DNA from 4 places in the Sutcliffiella cohnii genome. Region 2 is predicted to be linked to each of the others. Evidence: riboswitches for the same ligand, from Rfam matches in the RefSeq annotation. Region 2 holds a riboswitch; each other region holds the start of a gene.
What was found. Region 2 has a riboswitch for S-adenosylmethionine ahead of BC6307_RS00525 (aliphatic sulfonate ABC transporter substrate-binding protein). Riboswitches for the same ligand answer to the same signal wherever they lie in the genome.

Region 1: linked by a shared signal. The riboswitch ahead of BC6307_RS22475 (LLM class flavin-dependent oxidoreductase) and the one ahead of BC6307_RS00525 (aliphatic sulfonate ABC transporter substrate-binding protein) in region 2 are both predicted to bind S-adenosylmethionine.
Region 3: linked by a shared signal. The riboswitch ahead of BC6307_RS15325 (sugar ABC transporter substrate-binding protein) and the one ahead of BC6307_RS00525 (aliphatic sulfonate ABC transporter substrate-binding protein) in region 2 are both predicted to bind S-adenosylmethionine.
Region 4: linked by a shared signal. The riboswitch ahead of BC6307_RS06545 (peptide-binding protein) and the one ahead of BC6307_RS00525 (aliphatic sulfonate ABC transporter substrate-binding protein) in region 2 are both predicted to bind S-adenosylmethionine.

What each region holds. Positions count from the first base shown of each region.
Region 1 is NZ_CP018866.1:4,482,683-4,490,323, forward strand. It holds gene BC6307_RS22450 (HD-GYP domain-containing protein) at 1-695, shown strand, start outside; gene BC6307_RS22455 (YjiH family protein) at 839-2,185, shown strand; gene BC6307_RS22465 (DUF1002 domain-containing protein) at 2,635-3,534, shown strand; gene BC6307_RS22470 (ATP-grasp domain-containing protein) at 3,653-4,591, opposite strand; gene BC6307_RS22475 (LLM class flavin-dependent oxidoreductase) at 4,606-5,637, opposite strand; SAM riboswitch class I at 5,697-5,795, opposite strand; gene BC6307_RS22480 (hypothetical protein) at 6,038-6,511, opposite strand; gene BC6307_RS22485 (PRK06851 family protein) at 6,778-7,641, opposite strand, start outside.
Region 2 is NZ_CP018866.1:122,990-130,630, reverse strand. It holds gene BC6307_RS00545 (IS4 family transposase) at 1-481, opposite strand, end outside; gene acsA (acetate--CoA ligase) at 606-2,339, opposite strand; gene BC6307_RS00535 (ABC transporter ATP-binding protein) at 2,358-3,092, opposite strand; gene BC6307_RS00530 (ABC transporter permease) at 3,104-3,949, opposite strand; gene BC6307_RS00525 (aliphatic sulfonate ABC transporter substrate-binding protein) at 3,949-4,950, opposite strand; SAM riboswitch class I at 5,148-5,260, opposite strand; gene BC6307_RS00520 (carboxypeptidase-like regulatory domain-containing protein) at 5,768-7,641, opposite strand, start outside.
Region 3 is NZ_CP018866.1:3,047,437-3,055,077, reverse strand. It holds gene BC6307_RS15350 (class I SAM-dependent methyltransferase) at 203-814, opposite strand; gene BC6307_RS15345 (ArsR/SmtB family transcription factor) at 1,045-1,389, shown strand; gene BC6307_RS15340 (arsenic transporter) at 1,403-2,701, shown strand; gene arsC (arsenate reductase (thioredoxin)) at 2,726-3,145, shown strand; gene BC6307_RS15330 (hypothetical protein) at 3,285-3,572, shown strand; SAM riboswitch class I at 3,697-3,805, shown strand; gene BC6307_RS15325 (sugar ABC transporter substrate-binding protein) at 3,952-5,061, shown strand; gene BC6307_RS15320 (sugar ABC transporter ATP-binding protein) at 5,124-6,629, shown strand; gene BC6307_RS15315 (ABC transporter permease) at 6,619-7,617, shown strand.
Region 4 is NZ_CP018866.1:1,363,944-1,371,584, forward strand. It holds gene BC6307_RS06515 (YjiH family protein) at 1-145, shown strand, start outside; gene BC6307_RS06520 (serine hydrolase) at 830-2,113, shown strand; gene BC6307_RS06525 (NAD(P)-dependent oxidoreductase) at 2,226-2,846, opposite strand; gene BC6307_RS06530 (hypothetical protein) at 2,898-3,164, opposite strand; gene BC6307_RS06535 (VOC family protein) at 3,199-3,621, opposite strand; gene BC6307_RS06540 (fasciclin domain-containing protein) at 3,918-4,418, shown strand; SAM riboswitch class I at 4,686-4,852, shown strand; gene BC6307_RS06545 (peptide-binding protein) at 5,052-6,671, shown strand; gene BC6307_RS06550 (hypothetical protein) at 6,737-7,087, opposite strand; gene BC6307_RS25000 (hypothetical protein) at 7,252-7,404, opposite strand.

The sequences.
Region 1 (7,641 bases), 540 kb from region 2:
TTGTTCACTACATAAAACAAGTGAAAAGCTACGATAATTATACGTTTATGCACAGCATGAATGTAGGAATATACGCCTCTATTATTGGGAAAATTCAAGGTCTCACGAAAGAAGAGATCAAAACGTTAGGCAATATGGGACTATATCATGATGTTGGTAAACTATTAATTGATAAAAGTATTTTACAAAAGCCTGGACAACTAACTGAACGAGAATGGAAGGAGATTCAAAAGCATACGTTATATGGATATGAATTATTAAAGCAAATTCCTAAAATGGATCCAATCGTGTTACAAGGTGCATTGCTGCATCATGAACGTTTAGATGGGAGTGGATATCCGACAAAGTTACGTCATGAAAAAATACCTTACCTTGTTCAAATCTTATCGGTTGCGGACGTGTATGACGCTCTATCATCTAACCGAAGCTACCGAGAAAAACAAAACGTTTTTAGAACAGCGAAAATATTAATTCAAGAAGCTAACTTAAATAGGTTAAATCCTGGTATTGTTAAGCCCTTCATCCAATTTTTATTATCTAACCACATTAGAGATGAAGTATTGCTGAATAATGGGAAACATGGAGAAATTATATTTATTCATCATGATGAACCACATTTACCTGTTATAAAAGTAGATGATCATTTTATAGATTTGCGCAAAGAATCGCAATTAGAAATATTAGATTTTGCATAATGTATTTGCATATTTTTCAAAAGGCAAATACTAACACAAATATGAAAGCGGTTACTTTTAAAAAAATACTTGCATTATTTCATAAATGCATTAAAATTACACTTATTGTATATTTAATCATTTAATCTTTAGGAGGCATTTTTATGCAAAAGGCTCATTCTACAAGTGATATATTAAAGTTTGCTATTCCTTCACTTATCGGAATTTTATTATTTATATTCCCTATTCCAATCGACGGTGGGTTTACTATCCCAGTTGCATTACTGGCTAATACGTTAGAAGGTTGGTTACACGCGGTAATACCAGCAATTATGACAATATTAATTACATTTATAGGGATTGCTACTGTTGTTTTTAAACTAGTAAAACCTGCGAGTATTAAAGAAGGTACTTTCTTTTATTCCTTATTAAACGTATCTATCTTTTGGACAGTTGTACGTGTAGTCGGAATGATTTTAGTTATTATGACTTTTTTCCAAATTGGACCTGAAGCTGTTTGGTCTGACTATACTGGTGGTCTATTATTATACGATTTATTAGCATTATTATTTACTGTATTTTTATTTGCTGGGCTGTTTTTACCACTACTATTAAACTTCGGTTTACTTGAGTTATTCGGTGCCCTATTAACAAAGATAATGCGTCCTGTCTTTAAATTACCTGGGCGTTCTTCTATCGACTCTTTAGCATCTTGGCTTGGTGACGGTACAATTGGGGTACTGTTAACAAGTAAGCAGTATGAGCAAGGATATTATACGAAAAGAGAAGCTGCAGTTATTGGTACTACTTTCTCCGTCGTATCGATTACATTTAGTTTAGTCGTAATCGAGGAAATCGGACTTGGCCATATGTTTTTACCGTTTTACTTTACAGTTCTTTTAGCGGGGATTGTTGCAGCGATTATTATGCCACGTATCCCACCACTTTCTCGTATTGCTGACACACATTATGAGAAAGCTGAGCCACAAAACAATGACTTAGTACCAGAGGGCGAGTCTCGTTTAAAATGGGGCTTTAATCAAGCTGTTGATCGTGCCAAGAAAAACGAAGGTATCGGTAAGTTTTTCCAAGATGGAGGAAAGAACGTACTAGATATGTGGTTAGGAGTAGCTCCAGTCGTTATGGCTTTCGGTACTATTGCTTTAATTATTGCAGAAAATACACCTGTATTCACATATTTAGGAATGCCGTTTATCCCTATTTTAGAGCTATTGCAAATTCCGTATGCGGCAGAGGCAGCAGAAACAATGATTGTTGGATTTGCTGATATGTTTTTACCTGCTATTTTAGGTAGTGGCATTGAGAGCGAATTAACTCGTTTCGTCATTGCTTGTGTGTCTGTCACTCAATTAATCTACTTATCGGAAGTAGGAGGAGTTATTTTAGGCTCCAAAATCCCTGTTTCATTCGGTAAATTGTTCGTTATCTTTATTTTACGTACGTTAATTACGTTACCTATTATTGCATTAGTAGCACATATGATTTTTTAATGATTGTAAAGAGCATCCTAAATTGGGTGCTCTTTTTTTAATTGCTACCTTGAAAATAAATTTATTTTGTAAATTTAGTCCGTTACCCTTCGCTACGGGAGGGTTTCGTGGGGAGTTCTATATGCTTGATACTGCTCTGAACGGTAAATTGACCTCTCTACGAGTTTTTGACGCACTTGATAAGTTTATTGACGCACCTCTCACGCTTTATAACCTATGGCAAATAGATGCTAAGTGATAATAAAGTTAGCTCATCCTCCTTCTCTTTACGCCTGATTGATCCAATATACTTGTTCTAAACGTATTACTCCATTAATACATATATAAAAGCTTGTCCCGAATTAGATTAGTTCGCCTCCGGAAAGACATACAGCCGGAAGCGTGGTAGAATAGGAACAAGCAACTTTGCGTTGTATTTTTGAATATGAACAATAAAGGAGAACAAAACGATGATTAAAAGGTTATCAAAAATGTTCCTCATCCTAGTATTAGCATTCACGACTTTTACATCTATTGGCTTTGCAGCAGGAGAAGATGATACAGAAGTAATTAATGAAAAATTAGGTTTTCCTATAGTTGTATATGGTGGATCCTTAACAGACACACAAAAAGAAGAAGTAAAACGATTGTTAGGAGTTACAAACCCTGACCTTGTTGATCACATTACAGTAACTGGCGACGATTTAAAAACATATTTGAATGGTAATCCAAACTCCCGTATGTTTTCTTCAGCGAAAATTACGTTAAAGGAACAAGGAGTAGGGTTAACAGTCGATATTATTACTCCCGATAATATTACAGAAGTAACGAGAGAAATGTATGCGAACGCACTTTTAACTGCAGGTGTTGAAGATGCGGTTGTAGAAGTAGCCTCTCCCGTAAAAGTAACGGGTCATTCTGCTTTAGTCGGAATTTATAAAGCATACGATGCAAAAGGTGCGGAGCTTGATAAAGATCGAATGGAAGTTGCGAATGAAGAGTTAAGCATCGCAACGAAGTTAGCAGAAGAAGTAGATAAAGAAAAAGTAAGTGAGTTATTAACAGAGATTAAAAAACAAATTGCAGAACAAAATCCGGTAACTCGTGAAGAAGTAGAAAAAATTGTAGAAGACCAGTTAAGCCGTTTAAACATTGAATTAAGCCCGGAAGACCGCCAACTATTAATTGACCTGTTTGAAAAAATGCGGTCGTTGAATATTAATTTTGATAACGTGCGTAATCAATTAGAAGATATTACGAAAGATATTAAAGACCGAATTGATAGTGTTATGGGCGATAGTGGATTTTGGCAAGGTGTGAAAGACTTTTTCCGGGACCTATTCCAATCAATTGCGAATTTATTTAAGTAAGAGAACTGACTTACATTCTATCCTAGAGATATAAAAAAATTAGACCGTTTCACTGCGGTATGTTTCCGCGGGAAATATAGAAAGAGCTGTTCCGTTATGAGGAGCAGCCCTTTTCGTATTAAACTTGAACTTTTAGTTGTTTGCCAAGAAACTTTGCAAGCTCGAGCATTCCGTATTTGCCTGCTTTTTGCTCTGCATCGCTATTGTAATTTGTATTTGTGTTTATGTCATATGTGTAAATTTCTCCGTCACTATTGCGGATAAATTCAATTCCTGCAACATTGATATTGTTACTTTTTAAAACCGCTTCATACTTTTCGATAATCGGATCATGGAAGTCTTCAATAATTTGAAATTTCGGCTTCTCTTCTACTTCTTCCCCAACCGGACAAAATAAGTCCCCAATTTGACATGCATCTGCCGGGCAAAGCTCGAATCCTTCTGACGTGTCTACTTTCACGGCATATAGGAACTTTCCACCAACAAACTCACAACGAGTAATGTACGATTCTGGTGATTTTATATATTGTTGTATTAACGTAATTCCATCAACTGGCTCTTCAAATGCCGGGCTATTTACGTATGCCTCTAAACTTTCAATAGAATTAAACAGCTGTACACCAAGTCCTTTTCCCGCCCGGTTATGTTTCGTAATAAACGATTCATGCCCCAATTTTTTGGCCGCTTCTACAATTTGTTTTCTTCCAACGGCCGCAATCGTTGTTGGTGTACGAACTCCATGCTTTTCTAACTCCGAATATTGGACTACTTTACTTAATTCTAATTGTAGCGCTCTGCTTCCATTAAATACTGTCCGGCCATGATGCTCTAACCAAGTTAATACAGCGCTCGTTAATTCTGGCGCAAATCGGTGATCTCTCGTGTGAGACGACGCACTCATTCGATTATAAAAAACACCCTCTGGTGGCACTTCATTTAAAGGGACAGTCCCCTCATCTAAATGCCACTCTTCATATGGTAATTGGAGCTCTTCCAATCTTTTCGTTAAATGTACAGTCCATTCTTTATTTTCGTGAATGATATAGATCTTCTCCATCGTAAAATTCCTCCTTAACCTTTGTTGACTAACGGTATAACTTGTTGTGCAAATCGTTCCATCTCTTCTAGTTGAGGAGAAAATTGCAGTAATAATAAGTCTACCCCAGCTGCCTCGTATGCTTTTATTTTTTCCGCAATTTGCTCAGGTGTGCCTATTAAATTTGGTCTTAATCCTCTATTGGAAACAGAATAATCCTGTAACTTCACTTGCTGTTCAAGCTGTGATTTGCCCGTAAAATCTTTATACCCTGCGTATGCACTCGATTCTTTCACATTCGTAATTCTATTTAATTCTGCTTGTGCTTCTTCTTCTGTATCTCGGCATATGACATATGCTGCCATTCCAAACGATTGTAAAGGCTCTTTCTTTAACGCTTCTCTTCTAGCCTTCATATCTTCTATTTTGACTTGCACTTCTTCAACCGTTCCGCCGTGCATGACATAAGCATCACAATTTGAAGAGATTACTTGTTTCCCTTTCTCACTTTCCCCACCTGCATAAAGAATAGGGTTCGGACGTTGGACTGGCTTTGGAAACAGTTTTGTATTAGAGAGTTCATAAAATTTTCCTTTATAACTAAAAGAATCTTCTGTCCAAAGACCTTTTAAAACATCTAAAAATTCTTGCGTACGATCATAACGATCATCATGTTCCGTAAATACTCCGCCATACTGCTTCGCTTCTTCTTCCCACCAAGCTGAAACGACGTTAAGTGTAAAACGGCCATTGCTAATGTGATCAATATTAGCAGCCATTTTTGCCGCGACTGCTGGATTATGAAAGCCAGGACGGATAGCGGTCATAATTTCTATTTTCTCCGTTACTGAAGCTAATGCTGCTGCAGTAGACCAAGCTTCTAAACTATCACTTTCAGGACCTTTTATATCATTTAAATACAATTCTGCAATTAATGTTGTATCATATCCCCATTTTTCTGCCTTTTGTATTACTTCTTTTGCATAATTAAATGTAGGCGGCATTTTTTCATCTTCAACATTTCGTAGCCAACCGCCAAAAATAGGTAACCAAAAACCAAATTTCATCTCTTTTCCCCCTATAAAAAAAGCTTCTTCGATAAGAAGAAGGCAGCAGTTAGCTTTTCTCCTTATCTTCCAAGGTATATACCTTGCTGGATTTAGCACCTTTTTATAAAGGTTGCCGGGTTTCAAAGGGCCAGTCCCTCCACCACTCTTGATAAAGAATTTTATTCAATTTATGGTAATCCTACCACAAAACTTGGTGTTTAGTAAACTAAAAAGGTAAAGTATTTGCAATAATCTTTTATTAGAATAGTATTACAAGAACAAAACCAGAGGCGGCTCACTGGCCCGACAAGCATTTGTCAGGAGTTACACTCAATCTTTCTTATGTTAATGTTATGTTTTCCATAACCACTTAATATAAAAAAAGAGCGCTACTTCACAGTAACACTCTTCTAATTATTTATTGAACTTCTTTTTCAAAATTCGGCTCTAATAATCCTGCCTCTATATATGGAGTAGCAATTTGCTTGTGGAATGCAGCTAGTTTTTCTTCTGCATTTTCACCATCTACACGCTCTTCAAAATATTGCGCAAAAAGTTCTATCGCTTCTTCCACATCTGTACGGTATTGTTCCGTTAGCTCCGTTGAAACTTCCATTGCACGAAGCTCGTTTGCAATTTTGTTCGCTGCAGCTTTTGCTTCTTCTTCGCCTTCACCTGTTTGCTCGTAATTAGTAATTGCGCTCAAATGAGGACGTACCATTTCGATTAACTCCATTTGTATGTTCATTAAAACTTTTTGGTCTTGTTTTTCATCATGTTCAGGAGCTGCTAATTGCTCTTGTGCTCCCTCGCTAGCGTTATTGCTGTTTGCTCCACATGCTGTTAAAAATGATAATGTAACGAAAATAAGTAAGATTGTCCACTTTTTCATTATGACGTCTCCCTTTGCTGTTAATATACGTGTGTAGTGTACACTTTTTTCTAGTTTTCGTATATATAAAACGCCATATACGTAATTTTTAAAATTTATATATTTTTGAAATAATAAATAGAGGTTGAGACATAACTATTTTCATCATAGTAAAAGAACAAGAAATATACTGGGAAAAACTCGCTCCGGAAATATACTTCGCTAATTCTGCGATAGTTCGTTTTTTATTATGACTAATTTAGTTTTGTCTCAGCCTCTTCATTACATTAATGCTTCACTAGTTTTTCCATTTGTTCATGTATCCATTCTGTTTTCTCATCTATCACTTTATAATCCATCGCATTTACATAAATTGCTTCTAGCTTCAAATGCCATTCCTTCGCTTCTGCTAAATGCGATATTGCTTCTTTCATTTTTTCACTATATTGTTTACTCACTTTTTCTATTTCTTTCTCGTATCTTTCATCCGTACCTTCACGAATCGTTAAATCGTACATATCTAAAATTTCATCCCCGTCGCGACTTGGGAAATATTCATGTGGAGCTGTACTATCAAAAATTGCAAATCCTAGTTCTCTGACGACAACCATATCTAAACTATGAGGGTCAAAGCCACAATGATATACTTCAACGTCATAACCTGTTTTTTCGCAATGTTTAACTAGCTTTTTTAATAGAGTAGATTTTCCAGACCCTGGACGACCTTTTATAAAATAACGCTTTTTTAATCCTTCCGTTATATTTGGAACGAAGTCTACCGCACCGACCGGAGTTGCTGCACCGAGAAATCGGTGTTTAACGTCCGCTTGTTTTGTTAACGTATTTCCATCAAAAAGCTTTTCAATTAGCTCATCGGCTAATTTATTTGCTCGTTCGAAACTCATATTATGAATAAAATAACGTTCCCACTCATCATGGATTTTAAGCGCTTTGTTAAACGTTGCATACGCCGTCTCAAACGCTTGCTTTTTTTGATGGGCAAGTTCTAAAATTTCAATTTTACGGTGAGCTAGTTTTTTCGAATCCCATGCTTCTCCTAAATTTATATATTCCTCAATTGCACCTGGAGCTGTCGGTTCAATAACGTGAGGTGCCGTTCCGTCCACAATACCGACACCGATGCTTCGAAT
Region 2 (7,641 bases):
AAGAAGCAACCGTTAGTCGCGTATGCATTTTAACTCCCGTTTGTTTCTTCGAAATATTTGCCCAGTCACATAAATTTTGGGGTAACCTTATTTCGGTAGAATCAACGATTCGTAACCTCCCTAACCCATTCGGAAGACCCTGTAATCCTTTAGTAAGTTCAGAAAGATTTTCAACAACTTTTATAAATAATTTTTGGACCAGCTCAGTTGGTAAATCATTAATCCTCCGGCTTAACTGTGAGCCACTGATTTCCTCTATCCCGATTTCTTCGCGTAGTTTTGGATAGGCTTGTAACTTTTCCTCCATGTGACTATAGGAACTCCACTGATCTAATTGAGCTGACACAAAAGTCCTTATCAGTGACTTTGTTGAAAGTTTATAATTCCTATAATCCATTAACCGACAATCAAAATCCTCTGTAGGAAGAAGTGATAAACATTGACAAATGAGCATCTCTCGACCTATACTTTTCTTATTCATTGTTAAAACTCCTTTGTAGATGACTTGTTTGTTTAGGGAACAAAACAAGGCCAACACATCTACAATAGGAGTTTTTTTATTGAATGTAAATACATATTATTGAATTTATGGAATTTTTTAAAAGTCACGCAACGCTAGTGGGACCTGTCCCTCCGTCCACGGTGTCTGTCCCTCTGTCCACATCTTTGTCTTCGCGGAGTGCTCTTCTGAGGATTTTTCCGCTGATTTGGGTTTTTGGTAGTTCTCTTAAGATTTCGATTTCACGTGGCATTGCGTGGGCAGATAGTTTATTTCGGACAAAGGTCTGTATTTCCTTTTTCAATTCCTCGGTTTCTTCATACCCCTCTGCCAATACAATGAATGCTTTCACAATTTCTCCTCGAACTCGGTCAGGCTTTCCGATTACCGCTGCTTCCAAAACAGCCTGATGTTCTATTAGTTTGCTCTCCACTTCGAACGGCCCAATTCTTTCTCCTGAAGAATTAATCATGTCATCGTTTCTACCTTGAAAAAATATATATCCTTCCTCATCCATATAAGCTAAATCACCGGATATGTACCAATCGCCGACAAAGTAGGAATGATATTTCTCCTCGTTTTTCCAAATCTCCTTCATCATCGATGGCCAGCCCTTTTTGATCGCTAAAAGTCCTAGTTCATAGGGGTGCACAGTATTTCCTTCTTCATCAATTATCGCTGCTTTAATTCCAGGTATAGGCCTACCCATTGAACCTGGTTTGATTTTTGCAGATGGTAAATTGACAATTAACTGCGCTCCAGTTTCGGTCATCCACCACGTATCATGTATCTGCAAATTCAATTTTTCGACTCCCCACGTAATGACTTCAGGATTTAACGGTTCTCCAACACTTAAAATGTGGCGTAGTGAAAAAGAATAGTCAGGAATAAGGTCGGATTTATCCATAAGTAGACGGAAGGCAGTTGGAGCACTATACCACACCGTTACCCCTGTTCGTTCAAGTACTTCAAACCATTCTTTCGCATCGAACCTACCACCATGTACGACAATAGTTGCCCTATTTAACCATGGGGCAAAGATCCCATACGAACTACCCGTTACCCAACCTGGATGGGCCGTACACCAATATACATCATCCTCTTTTAAATCCAAAACCCATTGTCCTGTTTGATATTGTTGAATCATCACTCGATGTGCGTGTAAAACTCCTTTCGGCTTTCCTGTAGACCCAGACGTATAGTGAATGATCATGCCATCATTTAAATCTACCCATTCAACGATTTCGCCATTAACACTTACCTCTTCCACCAATTTTGGAATCGATTTCGCAATTGGATGCTCTATATTGTCTGTAATGTAAATAGATTGAAGATGTGGTAGTTTGCTAACTGGCACTCTTTGTAACAATTCCTCGTTCGTAATCAAAACGGATGCTTCACAGTCGTACATACGATCAAAAATTGCTTCCTCCATAAAGGCTTCAAATAACGGACCGACAATCGCACCAATTTTAATTGCAGCTAACACCGCAATATAACAGTCTGGATGCTTTGGTAAAAATACAAAAACACGGTCCCCTTTTTTCACACCTTGTGATTTTAATAGATAACCCCACTCATCCGTTTTCTTCTTCAAATTAGAAAAGGTATGCGTTTCTTTAAAGTGACCATTCATATAAATTAATGCAATCTTCTCCCCATATCCATCTTCCACATGGCGATCTATACATTCATAAGCCATATTCACCTTATTCGTACGATGCCAGCTAAATTGAGGATGAATCGTATCCCACGAAAATTGCTTAGAAACTTCCTCATAGTTTGAAAGATTAAAAGCCCCTTCTCCTTGTTTAAGCGCAGATGCTTCTCGCAGTTTCATACATACTCCCTTCCTCTCCTAATTCGAATTTTCTACATTTAAGAGCGATAAAATGACTTCCTTCTGTTTAGCTAACTGTTCATCTCCTCTAGAACGAGGCCTTTCTTTTGAAACGTTGATTTCTTCACATAACTCACCTGGCTGCCCTCTAAAAACTAACAGTCGATCACAAAGATAGAGTGCTTCGTCAATATCATGGGTTACTAATAACATCGTTGCTTTCTTTCTACCCCATATTGTTAACAATAGGTCTTGGAGCTGCATTTTTGTAAAAGCATCTAACGCACTGAACGGTTCGTCTAACAACAGTATTTCCGGTGAGGTGATGAGGGCTCTTGCGATGGCAACCCGTTGAGCCATGCCTCCAGATAATTCCTTCGGGTAGTGATGCTCAAACCCTTTTAAACCGACTTGCGCTAGTAGATTCATCGCCTCGTTTGTTTTACAATTCTTTTTCCCTTTCATACCAAAGACTACGTTCTCTAATACAGTTAACCATGGCATTAGTCTCGGTTCTTGAAACATAAACCCGATATTTTCATTGTTATCTCTCGCTTCTTTTTCATGAATAGAAATATTGCCTGTATACCCTTTATCAAGGCCAGATATCGTACGAAGAAGAGTACTTTTTCCACATCCGCTCGTTCCGAGTAAGCCGACAATTTCTCCACTATTAGCCGTAAAACTTACATCCGTAAAAGCAACATTTCCATTATCAAATTTTCTACTACTATTTTTGACTGATAAAAGCACGCCTTCACCCCCTATTGGTTCGTTAAACTATCTTGCCAATGTAACGCTTTCTTTTCCACGCCCTTTAACAATGCGTCCGATATTTTCCCAATTAAAGCAAATAAGATAATACTTGCAATGATAAGATCGGGAGAACTCATATTTTGACCAAATACTAATAAGTAGCCAAGACCACTACTTGCACCCATTAACTCGGCCGCAACGACAAACATCCAACCTAGACCTAATCCGCTTCTTAAACCAACTAAAAATGAAGGAAGTGATGCAGGCAAAATTATATTTTTAATTAATTGGTAAGTAGTAAATCCATATATTTTCCCCACTTCAATTAACTTACGATCTACCCCTTTAATCCCACTAACAATATTTAAATACACCGGAAAAAACACTCCAACGGCTATTAATGTAATTTTGGAAGTCTCTCCTATGCTCAACCATAAAATAAATAGTGGAACCCAGGCTAATGATGGGATGGAGCGAAATGCTTGAAGGATTGGGTCGAGCAATTGCTCCGCTAGTTTATAAAAGCCGACTATCGCTCCAAGCAAAATTGCAAATACCGCTCCAAGCAAAAAGCCCGCAAAAACTCTTGTTAACGTAATGCCAATATGTCCCCATAAACTCCCATCCTGAATCATTGACACTATCTTTTGAATAATTAAGGAAGGAGCTGGAAGTAAATGAGGAGGAAAAACTCCTACTCTACTCAATACCTCCCAAGCGATTACTAGTGAAATAGGAAGAACGCTACCAATAAAAACAGACTTAGAAGCTTGAAGAATTCGTTGAATAGGAAACCGTACTCTAAAAGTCGAACGAAGTGGCTTTACATAATTACTTCCTGATTGTTGTGCCATTATTCATCCTCCAATTTAATGACATTTGTAGCAAATGTGGATTGAATGAGTTCGGTCGCCAATTTTTCAACGTTAACGTTCGAGTCAATAATTCCACTAGTCTGTAAAACTTTTCCCGCTTCAATAAGAGCCTTCACTTGAACCTCACTAGGAATTGGATTAGAAAAATCATTTCTTGATAGTTGTAGTTTGGCAACCGCAGCGTCTAACTGGGCTTGCTCTGCTAGAATCTTAGCCGCTTCTTCTGGATTTTCGATTGTCCAAGCTCTCGCCTGTTCGTAAAGCTCAATTACTTTTTCCACATGTTCTGGATAGTTTTTGGCAAAATCCGTACGTACGTTTAGCGTTCCATACGTATTAAATTCTGTATTCCGATATATATAACTTGTTCCATTCTTCACTTCAAGTACTGCCATATGTGGATCTAACCCTGCCCAAGCACTTACTTGACCAGATACTAACGCAGACGCCCCGTCTCCATGCTGCAAATTGACGATCTCAACGTCTGTCGGCTTTAATCCAGCGTCAGCTAGTGAACGAAGTAAGAAAATATGTGGATCTGTTCCTAACGTTGCAGCAACCTTTTTCCCTTTTAAGTCAGAGACTGATGTTAGCTCGGTCTCACCTTGTGTAACGAGCGCCGTCCATTCTGGTTTCGAATAAATATAAACGGACTCAATCGGAGCATTGTTTGCTTTTGCAATAAGTGCAGCTGCACCCGCCGTTGAACCAAAATCAATACTATTACTATTTAAAAATTCTAGCGCTTTATTGCTACCAAGACTTTGAACCCACTCCACTTCAATGCCTTCATCTTTTAGGTCCTCTTCTAACCATCCAAATTCTTTTAAAACTAAACTCGTTGGTGAATAAAAAGCATAATCAAGCCTAATTTTCTCTAACTTCTTCTCTCCAGTTGCCGTTTGACCACAAGCGCTAAGTAAACCGATGGAAATACTCAGTATTATAGCTGGAAATATCCCATTCTTTCTTGTTTTCATTATTTAATCCCTCTTTCCTTATTTTTTTGGTCGGATGAAGAACTTGACTTTCCTTTTGTCACCTGGCTAACTAGTGTCAGTTTCTTTTCTTCCTATAACTTTCACCACCTTCTTTACTAACCTGCCTTACATAGCGACTTATTTAAACAATAAAAAACCCACTTCATAAGAAGAGGGTTTTAAATATCATCCATCTCTTCTTATCTGCCAGAGTAAATACTCTGCAGGAATTGGCACCGTGTTTTCTCTAAAAAAGAAAATCGGTTGCCGGGTTTCATAGGGCCAGTCCCTCCACCACTCTTGATAAGAAATACTTTATTCAATTAACGCGTTGTCGCTATGTTTAATTAAGTTAATACGAATATAACACAGCCAAATTTACCCTGTCAAACAATTAATAAAATATTTGAAATTTTCAAAGTTATGGACATAGGGACAGGTCCCTTGTCCACACATATATTGGAAATTTATTATTCTAGCATGATAATAACACTTATGCTAGAGCCAATCTTAATCCTCTGATTTCCCTATGAGAGCACCAATCTGACATTAATCGTCAGAAGTAGTTAGACCTATATGGTTCTTACTATATGTCATCTTAGAGAAAAAAATGCTATTTCACTATTTTTTGTAGGCAAAAAACTCCTTCTCCTTTATAGGAAAAAGAGCTTCGCGACATGGTGGACGTGGGATAATTGTAGGCATTTACGAAAGTCGTCTCCAACCTATTCCCCCGCCCATATTTTCCATTTTCTGTGTGGACGTGGGACCTGTCCCTCCGTCCACGGTGTCTGTCCCGTTGTCCACACATTATTTTTTACCTTTTTTTATTTATATATAATTCTCCTAATTGATAAATGTACTTTCTCATCTCTTGGTAGTCTGTAGATTGTCTCCATTCGCTTAAGCTTTTCTCGTCGTTTTCTAGTACAAATTGGATGACCTCTTGTAGAGTTTGAACGTATTGTTCCTTCCCTTTGCTTTCTTGCTGCATATCTTTTAAGAGTGATTCCCAGTCTGTGCTCGTTTCGTAAATATTTTCTTCTGGATAGTTTTTTGCTACTTCTAATGCTTTTGCAAACTGGTTATTGTCTAGTAGTTCTAGTGCAATCCAGTTACCTACGTACATATTGTAGTTATCCTTGTTCATTGCTTCCTGAAACACGCTTCTAGCTTCTTCATACTTTCCAAGTGTCATTAAAACCGTTCCGTGAATGGAAAGTTCAAAAGCATCTTCTTCGCCATTTGAAACAGCCTCGTACTTTTCGTACCATTTCATATATTCGCCCCAATTACCAACGCGATGATATTGGCGAACTACTTCAAAAATAATATGTGGATCTTTTGTTTTTTCCGCTAGTTCGATTAAATATTTACCTTCCTTTTTCACTTCCGCTAACCTATACAACATCCGTAAACTATGAAGGTCATCTGGGTTGCTCGCATAGCTTTTTTCATACGTTTCATATGCTTCTTCCCACTTCGAATCTAACAATAGCTCATCTGCTTCTGTTAGCTCTCGGTCCTGCAAGTAAAAGAACGGTAAGTTTCCGATCCTTTCTTCATCTAATCTGTAGCCGCTACTTCTAGTAATAAATTCCCCATCTTCTCTAAAGGCATCTACTGACCAGAGAATACGAATATTTGGATTCGATAAGGCAAGGATTGAACGCGGATCTGTTGGATGATCTGGATCTTCGTAATATGTTCCAATTGTTCGATTGTATAATTCTTCTGTTGAAATCGTAATCGTTTCCCCTTGAATATTCCCCTTTAACGAGCCGCTCATTATACTACCTTCGTCAAAGGAATATCCGATATTTAATTGGTAATAGTCAGCTCCCTCCACTCTATCCCAACGAAAAGTTATCTCGTCTGTTGTAATTTTCTCGTCGTTTATAGGTGACTGGACTTCAATTAACGGATTCAAGGTCATATCATAACTCGTATGCTCGCCGTTTTTTACGTGCACCCACGTTTCTTTCCGATTTCCGACTGCCCATCCATCAACTTGTTCTAGTTGTAACCCTAAAAACAGTTGATAGCGCCCTGGCATAACTTGTGGAAATTGATAGTTTCCATCACTATCTGTATATACTTGATAAAGTTCATCTTTGAACCGCATTCCGTACCCTGCATTATGTTCCGTTCTTAATATAACGACGGCACCCGCAACAGGGCTACCATCAGAGCGCGCTATTTTACCCGCAATAGAGCCAACAACGAGCTCTCCATTATCAAAACTTTTTTTAAGGGAAGCCTCTAATGTACGAAGCTCATCCCCAGGGTTATATGCTTCAAAACCATCCTCTATATCTTCTTCTAGTTCTGCTACCATTTCATCGGACTGACGAATTCGATCTGAAAGTTTCGATAATGCCACTTCATACTTTCCTTCGGCTATATATGCCTTCGCCTCTAATTTCGCTAGCTCTCCTAACATATAATTGTTAGTTTCTATTTTACCTTCTAACAACTTGATGAATTGCTCCACTTCATCAAGCGGGCGAAACGTCACATACCATTTAAGCTGCTCCAAATACACTTCATCGAGGTAATAGCTTTCACTCACTTTGTTTAGCGTATCATTTATTAGTTGCTCTGACTTCTCTTCATTTCCGACTCTAATATAGTATTCAATAACTAGTTTCGCAGCTTCCGTATAGTATCCATCAATCGGGGCTTCCTCTA
Region 3 (7,641 bases), 2.0 Mb from region 2:
TATATACCTTTATTTTAACATATTAACGAATAGATGACAAAATAATTGTCAGAAAACTTAAGGGGTTCTTGTCAAAAATAAATTACAATTTTTGAACTATCTTAACCGTTTGTCGCCACCTTCATTGTAAGTAGAATAAAAGCGAAGGTGGTTAACGTTCTACTAATAAGTATTGAGTAAAACCTTTTACTTATGCTTCGCTTTATTTTTTGCAAACAACAATGCCAATCGGGTAATCGGTTGAGTCATTTTTAGGAACAACTAGAACTCCCTTTTGATAGAAAAAATTAACCTCGTCATAAGTAGGAAATAAGTTAAAAAACTCTTCTCGTGATAATTGATGAACGTGATACGGCTCATTTGTTGGGTATCCTCGACCTTGTCCGAAAGGAGTAGATAATATTAATATACCTCCTGGTTTTAACATGTTGTAAATATTAAGAAGAAACTGCTCTTCCTGTTTCACATGTTCTAAAGTTTCAAAGCTTACGATACAATCAAAATTACCTAAATTGGAAGGTAAATTAGGGTTCGCTACATCTCCAACAATAAACGATGATTTCGGGTGGTAGTATGTTTTTTTTGCGTACATTATTGTTTCTTCGCTTATATCTATACCAACAACTTCTGTCACTTTTTTCTTTGCTATTTTTGCCATTATGTGAGTTCCATATCCAGAACCGCAAGCAAAGTCTAATACTCTTCCGTGTAAAAAAGGAATAGTAAAGTGGTAGCGAGCTAAATGCTCTAAAAGTAAACCGTTTGTTAGTTTCATTTTTTCGGGTACAACACGTTCATCTGTCAATTCAAGCATGGTTCTTTTCACCACTTTTTATTATTTTGATGTTATTATATCAGTTTACCTTTATAGATGAAAACTTGAACAAGATGATAAATTTGGTTAGAGCAGATAAAAAAGCTAAATAATAATTTACAATAACTTAATATGTTTTCTATTGAAAAATACATATAAGTGTTTTATTATATAAACGTTCGATTATATAAGTATTTGGTTATGTGAATTGGAGAAGAAAGGGGTATACTATGAGCGAATCTTTAGACCATATCGAAAATGCTGCTATAACTCTAAAGGCTTTAAGTGATAAAACGCGTTTATCGATGGTTGCTCTAATGCAACATCATGAATGTTGTGTGTGTGAGTTTGTTGAAATTTTTAAAATGAGTCAACCTTCCATAAGTCAACATTTACGAAAATTGAAGGATATCGGCTTAGTAAAAGAATCAAGAAGAGGACAATGGATTATTTACTCTTTAAATGATCAACATGATCATTATCCGCTTCTAAAATCCATTCTATCTCATGTGCCTAATCTTCAAGAAAAAATGGATGAATTAGAAGTAAAAGGACTTCGAATTTCATGTAAGTAATGGGGGAATACAGTTGTTAAATATTATTTTAGCGTCTGCAATTTTTATTGCGACACTCATCTTTGTTATATGGCAACCAAGAGGGCTTTCCATCGGTTGGTCGGCTTGTGTTGGTGCGCTTATTGCACTAGTAGTAGGAGTTGTTTCACTCCAAGATGTTTGGGATGTAACTGGAATTGTATGGAATGCAACACTTACTTTTGTTGCGTTAATTATCATTTCTTTAATACTAGATGAAATTGGATTTTTTGAATGGTCTGCACTTCATATGGCTAGGTTTGCAAAAGGGTCAGGTGTGAGAATGTTTGTCTATATATCGTTGTTAGGAGCGGTTGTAGCTGCCTTTTTTGCGAATGATGGGGCAGCATTAATATTAACACCAATCGTACTTGCGATGGTCCGCAACTTAAATTTTAAAGAAAAGATGATTCTTCCATTTATTATGGCAAGTGGGTTTATCGCAGATACGGCTTCTTTACCGTTAGTCGTAAGTAACTTAGTAAACATCGTGTCGGCTGATTTTTTCCAAATAGGTTTTGTAGAATATGCATCTCGAATGATTGTGCCTAACTTCTTTTCTCTCGGTGCTAGTATCGTAGTTCTATATTTGTTTTTCCGTAAAAGCATCCCAAAAACATATGATGCCACTCATTTGAAGGAACCGGTTGAAGCAATTAAAGATAAAAAGTTATTTAAGCTTTCATGGTATGCATTAGCATTTTTATTAATTGGATATTTCGTAAGTGAGTTCAGTGGAATTCCTGTTTCGTTCGTCGCAGCAACAGTAGCTATTATTTTCTTATTTATTAGTAGAACAAGTGATGCAATTGAAACGACGAAGATATTAAAAGGTGCTCCATGGGCAATTGTGTTTTTCTCTATAGGAATGTATGTCGTTGTGTATGGTTTAAGGAATGTAGGTTTAACTTCGGTGTTAACAGATGTAATTCAAAAAGCTGCAGATCAAGGATTATTCGTCGCAACAATTTCGATGGGATTCATTGCTGCTATTCTATCATCTGTTATGAATAATATGCCGACTGTTATGATAGATGCAATTGCAATTCAAGATACAAATACTTCGGGTGTAATACGAGAAGCTCTCATTTATGCCAATATTATCGGTTCTGACTTAGGACCAAAAATTACACCGATTGGGTCGCTTGCTACACTACTTTGGTTACATGTACTTAACTTAAAAGGTGTAAAAATTACTTGGGGCTATTATTTCAAAGTAGGAATTATTTTAACAGTCCCAACTTTATTCATAACCTTAATTGGTTTATATATTTGGCTATTAATTATTGGCTAATTACAATAAAAGGAGATAAAACAAATGAGCAAAAAAACAATTTACTTTTTATGTACAGGAAATTCTTGCAGAAGCCAAATGGCAGAAGGTTGGGGAAAGAAATATTTAAGCGATGAGTGGGAAGTTTACAGTGCGGGGATTGAAGCACATGGTGTGAACCCTAACGCAGTAAAGGCGATGAATGAAGCTGGTGTTGATATTTCTAATCAAACTTCGGATACAATTGACCCTGATATTTTAAAGAAAGCAGATTTAGTTGTTACTTTATGTGGTCATGCTAATGATATTTGTCCAGCAACTCCTCCAAATAAGGAAAGAGTTCATTGGGGATTTGATGACCCGGCGAAGGCAGAAGGTTCTGATGAAGAAAAATGGGCATTTTTCCAACGAGTTCGTGACGAAATTGGAGATCGCATAAAGCAATTTGCTGATACAGGTAAGTAATTAAAAGACAGTAACTCCAAATGAGGGGTTGCTGTTTTTTTGTCTGGATATTTTTAAGGAAAAGCATATTTCTTTACATTTATTTGTTAAAAGCCGAAAATAGTAAAAGTGACATTAACAAATGTAGGTGGGATGAAATATGAACATTTCAAATGAAGCAAAAATCGCTTTAGAAAATATATTAGAAGAACATGAAGCAAACAATGTTCGATTATTTCATAATTCAACATGTGGAGATACGCCAGTAGGCATTTCATTAGATAATCCGAAAAAAGATGATATTGTGGTAACGATTAATGAAATTAATATAGCGATGGAGCCAGAGGTAGAGTCACTATTAAAAGGGGTTACTCTTAAAGTTGAGGAAGGACCTTACGGCGAAGCGCTAGTTTTTGAAGGATTAGAATTAAATTGTTGTTGTGATTAACTAATAGATGCTCTTAGTGTAAACGGATTGTATTGAAAATAATTAAAATTAAAAAAACATTGACAGCTACACTTTAACAGTTTAAAGTATTGTTATATAAAAATTATAAATCTTAATACTTGATCTCTTATCAAGAGAGGCGGAGGGACTGGCCCTATGATGCCCAGCAACCGTTCCATAATGGAATTGGTGCTAAATCCTGCAAAACAAGCAATTGTTTTGACAGATAAGAGAGGATAAACCGGATTATGCCGTTTAAAACCTCTCTTTTATCAGAGAGGTTTTTTATTTTACTTACATATCTTTAGCCCTCTCAGTGGATTGTAAATCAAGAGAAATAGGTCGGTATTAAGAGACTTGAAAAAGGAGAGAAATAACAATGAAAAATTGGATAAAAGGATTCTTTGTAGCTGCACTTGCATTTTCATTAATACTAACGGGGTGTAGCAATAACCAGCCTACAAACCAAGGAAGTAATGAGCCAGTTTCATTTGACAATGTTCCAGAACGTTTTTCTAACGGGGAAGGTGCGAAAATTAAAGTCATTCGAAAAATTGGTGGTGATGACCATACGACTCAGTTTTTAGCAGGAGCGAAGGAAGAAGGGGAAGCGTTAGGCTTTGAAGTTGACGTTTTTACAGCAAACGGTGATACTGCTAAATTTCATGATGCTATTGAACAAGCGTTAAATCAAGATTTTGATGGTTTTATTATTTCACACGGTGATGATGCTGCTACAGTAGATGCTGTAAAAAAGCTAACGGAAAACGGAAAAAGTGTTGTGACATTTGATTCTAATCCGGACATTGCTACTGTTTCAGGAGTTACACTAACGTCGCAGGATGATGAAGCATTAGCTCAATTAGCTCTTGATCAGTTAGTAGCAGATTACAATGGCGAAGCAAATATCGTTTATTTATGGGTAGATGGATTTCCGCCGATGGTACGTAGAAACGCGGTATACCAGCAAGTGTTAAACGAAAACAGTGGTATAAATGAATTAGAACGGTTTGGTGTAGCGTCTTCAGATACGTCTGTACAAACGCAAAACGCTGTTGCAGCAATGTTAAACAAGCATGGAAAAGGAGAAATTGATGCTATTTTTGCAACGTGGGACGCATTCGCTATTGGGGCGGCTCGTGCTATAAAAGAAGCTGGCCGTGATGAAATAAAAATTTACGGTATCGACGTTTCGAACGCAGATTTACAAGAAATTCAATCAGAAGGAAGTTCGTGGGAATATACAGCGGCAGTTGATCCGAAGTTAATTGGTGCAGTGAATATGAGAATTTTAGCGAAAAAGCTTGCTGGGGAAGAGACTCCGGATACTTACGATTTAGAAGCATCATTAATTTCTCAAGAAGCATTACAAACGGCGACTGAACCAGTTAATATGGTTAACTTAGCGGATATTGTTGATGGTTGGGGAGTTTCAACTGCCTTCGAAGAGGAATGGATGAAAGTATTAAAAGCCCACTATACAAAATAAGTAATGGAAACACTCTCGATTTTTGAGGGTGTTCCCTTTTCTTTTACAAATGGGGGAACAGTATGAAGAAAATGACACTAAACATGGAGAATATTTCTATTGAATTCCCTGGAGTGAAAGCATTACAACAGGTTCATTTTATCGCAGAAACAGGTAAAGTTCATGCGTTAATTGGTGCAAATGGTGCTGGGAAATCAACGTTAATGAAAGTGCTTTCCGGGAGTTACACCCACTATACAGGCGATATCATAATTAATGAAGAAAAAATTTTCGTTAATTCGCCAAAAGAGGCTCTACAATATGGGATCCAAATTGTCCATCAAGAAGTGGATACTGGTTTAATTCCATATTTAACAGTTGGCGAAAACGTTATGTTGCATAAAGTAGAGAAAAAATTTTGGGTGAATTGGCAGAAAGTGCATAAGGAAGCGGAAGCTATTTTAAGAAGCATGGATGTGCAAGTATCTTCTACAAAACTAGTGCGGGATTTAACACTGGCTGAAAAACAAATGGTGTTAATAGCAAGGGCTCTTACGACTGATTGTAAATTTCTTTTGCTAGACGAACCGACAGCTAGTTTAAGTAAGAAGGAAACAGATCAGCTATTTAAAATTGTCAGAGAGTTAATGAGAAAAAACGTAGGAGTTATATTTATCTCTCATCGCTTACCTGAAATATTTGCGTTATGTGATGAAATTACAGTGATGAGAAATGGGAAAGTAGTTGCACACGAGGCAATACATGTAACCACTCCAAATAAAGTAGTTGAACTTATGCTTGGAAAAAAACTTGATGATCAATTTCCGAAACGTCAGGCTACTATAGGTGAACCATTGCTACAGGTAAATGGATTAACAGATTCTAATATGTTATTAAATGTACATTTACATGTGAGAAAAGGTGAAATAGTAGGGATTGCAGGTTTAGTTGGTGCAGGTAAATCAGAATTATGTAGAGCTTTATTTGGGTGTGAGCCAATTGCTTCAGGTGAAGTGATGATTGGTAATGAAAAAGTAAAGATTAAAAGCCCGACAGATGCAGTTTCTAAAGGTATTGCCTTCATTCCAGAAGAGAGAAGGAAAGAAGGTGTTCTTGTTTCTGAATCTGTCGCAGTAAATATGACAGCCGCTAACTTACATGTCGTTTCTAATAAATATCACTTTTTAAATAAAAAGATAGAAAATCAAAAGACAAATGAGTTAATTAATCGTTTAGGAGTTAAAGCGCCTTCGTCTAAAACAAAAGTACAATTTTTGTCTGGTGGAAATCAACAAAAAATTGTAATAGGGAAATGGTTGTTAACAGATGCAGATCTTTATATTTTTGATGAACCGACAAAAGGAATAGATGTTGGAGCAAAAAAAGATATTTTTGAATTAATTCAACAGCTTGCAGTGAGGGGGAAAGGAATTCTTTATGCCTCAAGTGAAACAGCAGAAATTATTGGGTTAACGAACCGCACTTACGTTTTATATGATGGCAAGATTGTGAAAGAGGTTACTACTTCTGAAACGAGTGAAGAGGAAATATTGTATTATGCAACAGGAGGCACCGACAATGGAAAATGAGCTATCTACCAAAAAAGCGACAATAACAAAAAAGTGGGATATGTTTACCTTTCTATATAAATACGGGACTATTTTAACTATTATTTTATTAATTGCATTCTTTGCTATTTCACAACCCGCTTTTATACAGAGCAATAATATAATTAGTATTTTACGTTCCATATCTATCGTTACCATTATAGCAATTGGAATAACGATTTCGTTAACAGTGAATGGCTTTGATTTGTCCGTCGGTTCGGTAGCGTCACTTTCCAATGCTATCGTTATTTCGATGTTTGTATGGTTTTCGCAAAATACATTAGTAGCGATACTATCCGCATTAGCGGCAGCGTTACTAGTTGGGGCTTTGAACGCTTTCTTCATTGTGAAAGTGAAAATCCCTGATATGTTACTAACGTTAGCAATGATGTTTATTATTCAAGGTGTAGCATTAACGTATACAAAAGGAGCAACAGTTTCACAAAACATGATGATGCCTGACGGGACGTTCGCAGAAGGTGCAATCAGTTCATTGTTTGCACGGATTGGGCAAGTTCCTTGGATTATTATCATTATGCTACTTGTTGTAATTATTGTTCACGTTTTTTTAACCTTTACGAAGCATGGAAGGTCTATGTACGTTATTGGTGGAAATACAGAGGCTGCTAGATTATCAGGAATAGCTGTTTCCAAATATAAAGTAGCTGCTTACTTGATGAGTGCCTTTTTCGCTGCACTTGGTGGTATTGTATTAGCGTCAAGAGTCATGACGGCTGAAATTAACGCAGGTTCCCCTTATTTAATGGACGCCGTTGCGGCAGCTTTTATAGGGTACTCTGTTCTTGGGGCTGGTAAACCAAATGCATTTGGGACATTTATAGGAGCTGTATTAATCGGTATTCTACAAAATGGATTAGTGATGATGAGTGTTCCATATTATGCAATGGATATAGTAAAAGGAGCAGTACTAGCATTAGCATTAGCGATAACATATTATAAATTTAAATAAGAAAGAGGAGGAATATAGATCCTC
Region 4 (7,641 bases), 1.2 Mb from region 2:
TCAAATTATTTTCTTTGCAGAGACTGCAGTAATAATCTTAGCTACAGGTGTTCCGATTACTGCAAAGGAACTTGTAATTATCTTTTTTCAAAGAACAATTATAGCAATTCCAATTATTGCATTATTTATGCATCTACTTATTTAGTTAAATTAAGAATATTTTTCTATACAAATTTCCTGAAAAAATCCCCAGATAAGAACACACCTCCTAGAAAATGGGGTGTGTATTTTTATTGCTAATTTTTACTATGAAACTATTATCTTTATAGGTTACGAGTATCTCTTATGTAACATTATAATAAAACTCTCATCAATACTCTCAACTTTTACGTGTCCTACCCTCTATTCTTAAAAGTTCTTCTCTGCTTTTGGTCAAAAATATGTAATTGTAATTAAGGTAAAAGTCTAAGGGATTTGTTATATGGAGATGCTATATTTTCGTCAGCAGAATCTGCTACAGCCATTAAACATTTTGCATAATGGGTAAGAAACAGTAATCAATGGCGAAAATGTTCGGAATTTTGGTTAGGCAGAGGAAGAATCGGATAAAAATAGTTTCTCAATAAATTTTTCGAATCAAAATATGAAATCATTGTGGTCTGTCACTTGACCGATAAAGGTGTATTCGGTCAGGGGCAGGCTTGTTCTTTATCGAGTGAATTATTCCATTTTACGGAAAACCCACTCTGTTCATGGTATAATATTTTGTGCAAAAACTTATTCTAGGTGGCATTCCTCCATGGCAGACTCCTTTGAACTGAACCTCACGACATCAAGATCTCCAGAAAGGCATGTTTTTTTTCGAAACTAATGAGAAAGGATATTTACTATGTACCTTTATTTATGGATTGTGTTTGTTGGGTTTATTTTGTTACACACATTGCCGCTATTATCTCGTAAAAATAGAACGAGATGGAAAATTACTCAAGCCATTTTAGTTACCTCTTCCGTTTTACTAGCAGTACTTGCAATTGAATTTTTAATTATTCCCCCGTTGATTCCTATTATTTTTGTTATAGTTGTCAGCTTTCTTACCGACAAATCTACCTACACAAAAAGAGGACTTATTATCGCTGGCATTGTGCTACTTTTTATTGCTGGTGGAGCTTTTTACTTATTTCATGACGATCCCAACTATGTAGAAAATTACATAAAAAACAACCCGGAATTAGCTTCTATGCATGTAAGTGTGAATGGCGAAGTGATTGTGAGTCAGGAGAGCGATGTTAAACGACCTTTAGCGAGTGTTGTAAAGACAATTGTTGCGATTGCGTATGCCAATGAAGTGGTGGAGGGCACCATAGATTCGGAAGAACGTATTCCGTTAGATGAGTTAGAAAAATATCATCTTGCTAATACAGACGGTGGGGCACATCCAGCTTGGCTAAACGAAATGCGAGAAGCTGGAAAAATCATAAACAATGAAGTCAGTTTACAGGAAGTAGCAAAGGGAATGATTAGATATAGTTCCAATGCAAATACCGATTTTCTATTGGAAAAGCTAGGTGAAGCGTCCATTAATAGAGTCGTAGAGGAGTTAGAGTTGGAAAATCACGACCCTATTTTTCCTATCGTGGCATCTTTGTTAGCTGCAGAATATATAAATGATCAGCATGGTGGAGGTTTGAGCAATCAACAATTAGAGGAAATGCTTCAATCTATGACGCTAGAAGAGTACAGAGAGCTTGCTTGGGATATTCATAACGTATTGAAGAAGGGAGGGGCAGCATTTTTCGATGGTACTGTTTCCATCCCAATGGAGCTACAAAAAATATGGTCTAACCGATTACCAAACGCGACAGTAGAAGACTATGGAAAGGTAATGGGAGCGATTTCTAATGATACGGCAACTCTTCCAGGAGGAGAAGGCATTCTTCGTGAAATAATGGAGTGGCCAATGGAGCTACATGCTTCCAACCGAGAAAAGTATGCACACTTCGGAGCGAAAGGTGGTTCTACTGCATTTGTTTTAAACCAAGCTCTTTATATTGAAGACAAAAACGGAAAGAAAATCGAAGTTATTATTTTTACAGAGGGATTTAACTTTATTGAATTTATTAAAATGAACCGAAGTATGAACTCGTTCTTACTTAAAGTTCTTAATGAAAGATAGAGTTTAAGGTTCAACAACGTGGTGGAAGTGGTTAAATAATAGCGGAAACTCGCTTTATATGGTGTGTTTCCGCTATTTGTGTATACGAGTTTCCTGTTCAGTCAATCATATATTAGTAGGCAATACCTACACGAGATTTAATATAATCGCTTGATTCAATCTGGTTATATGTAAATTCAGCTGTATCCGGTACAGAAATTTCAGCCCCGTTCTCCGGTAAATAATTGCGTTCTACACGATATTCACCTATTTTTTCTCCGTCCGGTAAATACGTAGGACAAACAATGGTCCAGTCGAGTGTTGACTCTTTAAGGATATCGTAAACTTTATGATGTTCTTCTGCTGCACGGGTTGACTTACGCTTTGATTCACTTGATAGATAACGAAGAGTATTAGGGGTAGTTCTACTTTGAAGGATACCTGCAGTTCCAACAGTTATAATGCGTTTAATCCCTTCGTTTTCCATTGTCTCGATAATTAGAGGCATGCTTTCTGATAGAGTGTCGGTGCCATCCGTATTTAGTGCACTAATAACTACATCAATTCCATGCATTACCCGTACGATATCATCTTTATTTAACACATTCCCTTGAATGATCGTTAAATTATCATTGTTTATTTGTATTTTTTCGGGGGTGCGAACTAATACAGTAACACGATGATTGTCTTGAAGAGCATATGTAACTATTAAACTTCCAACTCGCCCTGTTGCACCTAAAACTAAAATATTCAAGAGGGAACCTCCTTTAGCAAATATTAATATTTTTCTGTAAAAGTAGCAGATTTACCTATTTCTTCTTTCCAACACTCCGGGTTTCACTTTAGCCCATCTCACATACATTCCGTGCCCCTCATAACCGTTGTGGCTAATTGTGTAACCACCATCCTGTGCTTCATAAAACCTTTGCCCTGTTTCTAAGCTACGTGTAACCCACCCTTGATTACATATCATATTTTCTACACAATACCTTTGTGCTTCTGCCATATTCTTAAACACCTTACGTGGTTTATCTTGCCTACTAAACAAAACGATTGCTTTAACTTTCTCCATAATATTTCTCCTTTTGTTCTTAATGGTCTTAAGGTTACTCAATTGTATCCCATTGAGGATTCCAAACTACTTCCCATAAGTGACCATCTGGGTCTTGAAAGTGACCAGAATATCCACCCCAGAAAGTGTCGTGTGCGGGATCAGTTATAGTTGCTCCTGCCTGTTTTGCTTGTTCCATTATATCGTCAACTTCGGCTTTACTATTAACATTGTGACCTAAAGTAAATTCGGTAGTGCTTGGTGCAGATAAGGTAACTTTTGCTTCATGAGCAATATCTTTTCGATTCCAAATGGCAAGTTTTAATCCAGGTTGTAACTCGAAAAAAGCAACTGCGCCATTTTCAAATTCTTCACCGACTATGCCATTTGTGGGAAGGCCAAGACCATCACGATAGAAAACCAAAGATTTTTCTAAATTATCTACACCTAAAGTAATTACAGTAACTCGGGGCTTCATAAATGGCATCTCCTAAACTATATTGTTTAAGTTAATTATAACAACAATTAGTTATTAGGAAAAAATATATTTGATAAAGAGTACAACGTTTTTGAGATGGATTTGCGTGCACGCATATATTTGTAGCATTACTAAAAGTGTGTGCTTGACGATCCTGTCCAATTGTAATAGGAAATTTCTTTGGATAAAAATAACGACTAATCAAAATACTATACATTGGAGAATACATACATGGGGTGTGACGCATCATAAAAGCGTAACGGATAGTAGATGTAAATAAAAAGGAGGTAAGAAATATGAAGAAAGTGAAGTTGATTATGGGTTTATTAGTTGTATTAATGGTAATGTCCTTATCTACTAGTGCATTAGGAGCTGAGAATCCTGCACCTACGAAAGACATTGTTGATACAGCATTAGAAGCAGGTGAGTTTAAAACATTAGCAGCAGCTTTAGAAAAGGCTGGATTAGTGAACGCGCTAAAAGGTGATGGTCCTTTTACCGTTTTCGCACCGACTGATGCGGCTTTTGAAAAACTGCTAAAAGAATTAAACGTAACACCTGAGCAATTATTAGAAAGAGAAGACCTAGCAACAATTCTTCAATACCATGTAGTACCTGGTAAAGTCATGTCACGTGATTTAAAAGAAGGAATGAAGGCAAAAACACTTGCTACTAAAGAAGTAACTTTCTCTCTTAATCCAGCACGTGTAAATAATGCCAACATTGTGAAACCGGATATTCAGGCTTCGAACGGTGTTATACATGTCATTGATACGGTTTTAATACCTGCAAATTAATCGATATAAAGACTGAGTTCGTACTTATGGTACAGTTCAGTCTTTTCTTTCTTAAAGTGGTAAATACTATTGTTTGCACTCATTTAGAGATTATACATCATGAAGCAAGAAAGATGATTTGCATATATTCTTACTTAAATTCCAAAAAATGTGTGGACGAGGGACCGGTCCCTCTGTCCCAAACTGTTTCTTTTTTCCTAATTTTATAATAATAGGTTGAATTTTTGTTTTTATTGTATTAATATAATAAAGCAACTTAATATGACACTCTTATCGAGAGCAGGCAGAGGGATTTGGCCCGATGAAGCCCGGCAACCGGTCGTAATACCATTGTGAGATGGGGCAACTAACAATTATGTTAGTAGCCTAGGATTTTCCATTGTGACACGGTGCTAATTCCAACAGAAAGATACTATTTTTCTGAGAGATAAGAGGTACGGACTTTTACATAAATGTGCCTCTTTTCTATTGCTTAGAAAAGGGGCTTTTTGTTTGGAACAGGTCGGTAAATAAGTAGGTGTCTGTTACTAATAAACCAAGTAAACATATCGTTTTACTTATTAAGAGGAGGGGATTCGTTAAACTTATTTTTTGAAATCATCTTAATGAGGAGAACAGAAGGAGGATTTTTACATGAATACAAAAAAGGTTTTATTAGGTATTGCAAGTTTAGTAGTTGCTATTAGTTTATTTTTAACAGGATGTGCTACTGGAACAGTAAATGAGCTTACCCAAAATGTGAGTGGGGACCCTGTTAATGGTGGAGATTTCATTATCGGAAGCACCGGTTCACCTACTATTTTTAATTCCTTATATTCCGTTGATACAACAAGTAGTGCTATTCAGGGGTTTCTTTTTAACGGATTAGTAAAAACAAATACTAGTTTAGAGTTTGAAGGAGACTTAGCAGAGGACTGGGCTGTTTCAGAAGATGGCTTAACTTGGACCTTTCACTTGAAAGAAGGGGTGAAATTTCATGACGGTGAAGAATTAACCGCTGAAGATGTTGTATTTACATATAGCATTCCACTACATGACGATTACGCAGGTGCGCGTGCATCTGACTTTGAACAAATTAAGGACATACAGGCTGTTGATCCGTATACAGTACAAATTACACTAACAGAAAAATATGCACCATTTTTATCAACGATGAGTTATCACATTTTACCGAAACATATTTTAGAAGATGTGCCGATTGGCGATTTGGCGGAACATCCATTTAACACGAAAGAGCCGATTGGAACTGGTCCATTCACGTTTGTTGAATGGAAAGATGGAGAGTACATAAAAGTCGAAGCAAATGAAGACTATTTCGACGGTCGCCCTAATTTTGATTCTATCGTTTACAAAATTGTTCCAGATGCGAACTCGTTAATGGTTCAACTGCAAACAGGAGATATTCATCACATTGCTGTTCAATCAGAAGATCTTATGCTTGCTCAAGATTTAGAAGCACAAGGACTCATTCAGTTGCAATCTGGCCTTGGATTATCGTACACGTATATCGGATGGAATCAAAAAAATCCATTATTCCAAGATAAAAAAGTACGCCAAGCATTAACGCACGCTTTAAATAGAGAAGTAATTGTAGAAAGTGTGTTAGAAGGTGATGGTCAGCTTGCGAATTCTACAGCAAGTCCAGTTAGTTGGTCTTACACAGAAGATGTACCTGTATTTGATTACGACCTAGAAGCAGCTAAAGCTTTATTGGCAGAAGCGGGTTGGGAAGATACAGATGGAGATGGCATTCTTGATAAAGATGGAGAGAAATTCAAATTCACATTAAATGTGAACCAAGGTAATAAAGCCCGTGAACAAATCGCGGTAATTGCGCAAGAACAATTAAAAGAGGTTGGTATTGAAGTCAACATAAAAGTGCTAGAGTGGAGTGCGTTTGTTAGTGCAAATATGGCACATGAGTACGATGCATGTATTAATGGATGGAGTTTAGGGGTAGACCCAGATCAAACGGATTACTTTCACTCGAAGCATAGAGAACAAGGGTTAAATTATACGCAACACAGTAATCCAGAGGTTGATCAATTACTAGAGGAAAATGTAAAAATCCTAGACGATGAAAAAAGATTGGAAGTTTTACACGAACTATACCAACAAATCTCGGAAGACCAACCGTATACATTTTTATACTATCCAAACGTACATTATGCATTACCAATAAACTTAGGTGGATTTGAATTTCATCCAAGTAACGGTTTTTATAACATAAAAAACTGGTGGTTGGCGGAGTAATTTAGATTACACGTCTAAAAAAACAGGAGGCGAATGCTAGCCTCCTGTTTTTTGTATAATCTTATTTACCGTTCACAAGTAATAACGAAAAACTCCCCTGTTCTCATCGAAACTGTTCGTGTCGGAGGACCACTTATTCTTTGACTACAGAATACATCAATCGTCGTTAATCCACAAAAAGCCCTAACGTATTGGTTTCGTCCTAAATTGACGTCGGGTAATCTTCTCGTTGGCGCTCCTATAATAGGTAAGCAAAACACAACACCAATTTCTCCTGGGCGTAAAATCTCTTCACTAGCTCTTGATGTCCTAGTTCTGCCTTCTTCATCCACGATCGTAATATAATGTCCAGGAGTGAGAGTAGAAAGACTATCTATTAAAGACTGTCTAATAGTATTGATGATATTTTCTTGCATATTTTTTAACCTCCCTTATTTTCATAAGATAGAGTATGCATTTACTAGAGTGAATGATAGGGCATGGAAGTATGTTGGCATATAAATCAACATTTATCTATGAAAAAGTGAAGTAGATTAATAGTATGTAAAATTAAAACGCCAAGCAAAAAAGAAAACCAAAACTAATAGTCTTGGTTAACAGCTTCACTTAAAAGAAGAATATCTTTATATATTTCATTCCTAATGCAAGGGTCAGGGCAACGATAATACTCATCAACTAGTTTAGTTAATTCGTATAGAATAATAGAATATACACCGTCTAGGCACTTTGTCATGGTGACCACCTTTATTAAATAGTACGAAAGTAATTATATCTAAAAAAATAGAAATGTCATAGTATGTGTGACTAATTTTTTTGTCGCTTCATTTACTTCCAGACAATTTTCATGAGCTAATCGTTATCAATGATCGGCGATACCCGGTAGAAGGGGTAGTAGCTAAGCAGCAACTTGCTATGTTCCATAAACTAGATCATTTGTTAATTCTATTATTTTTATAAAATACTAAAATTA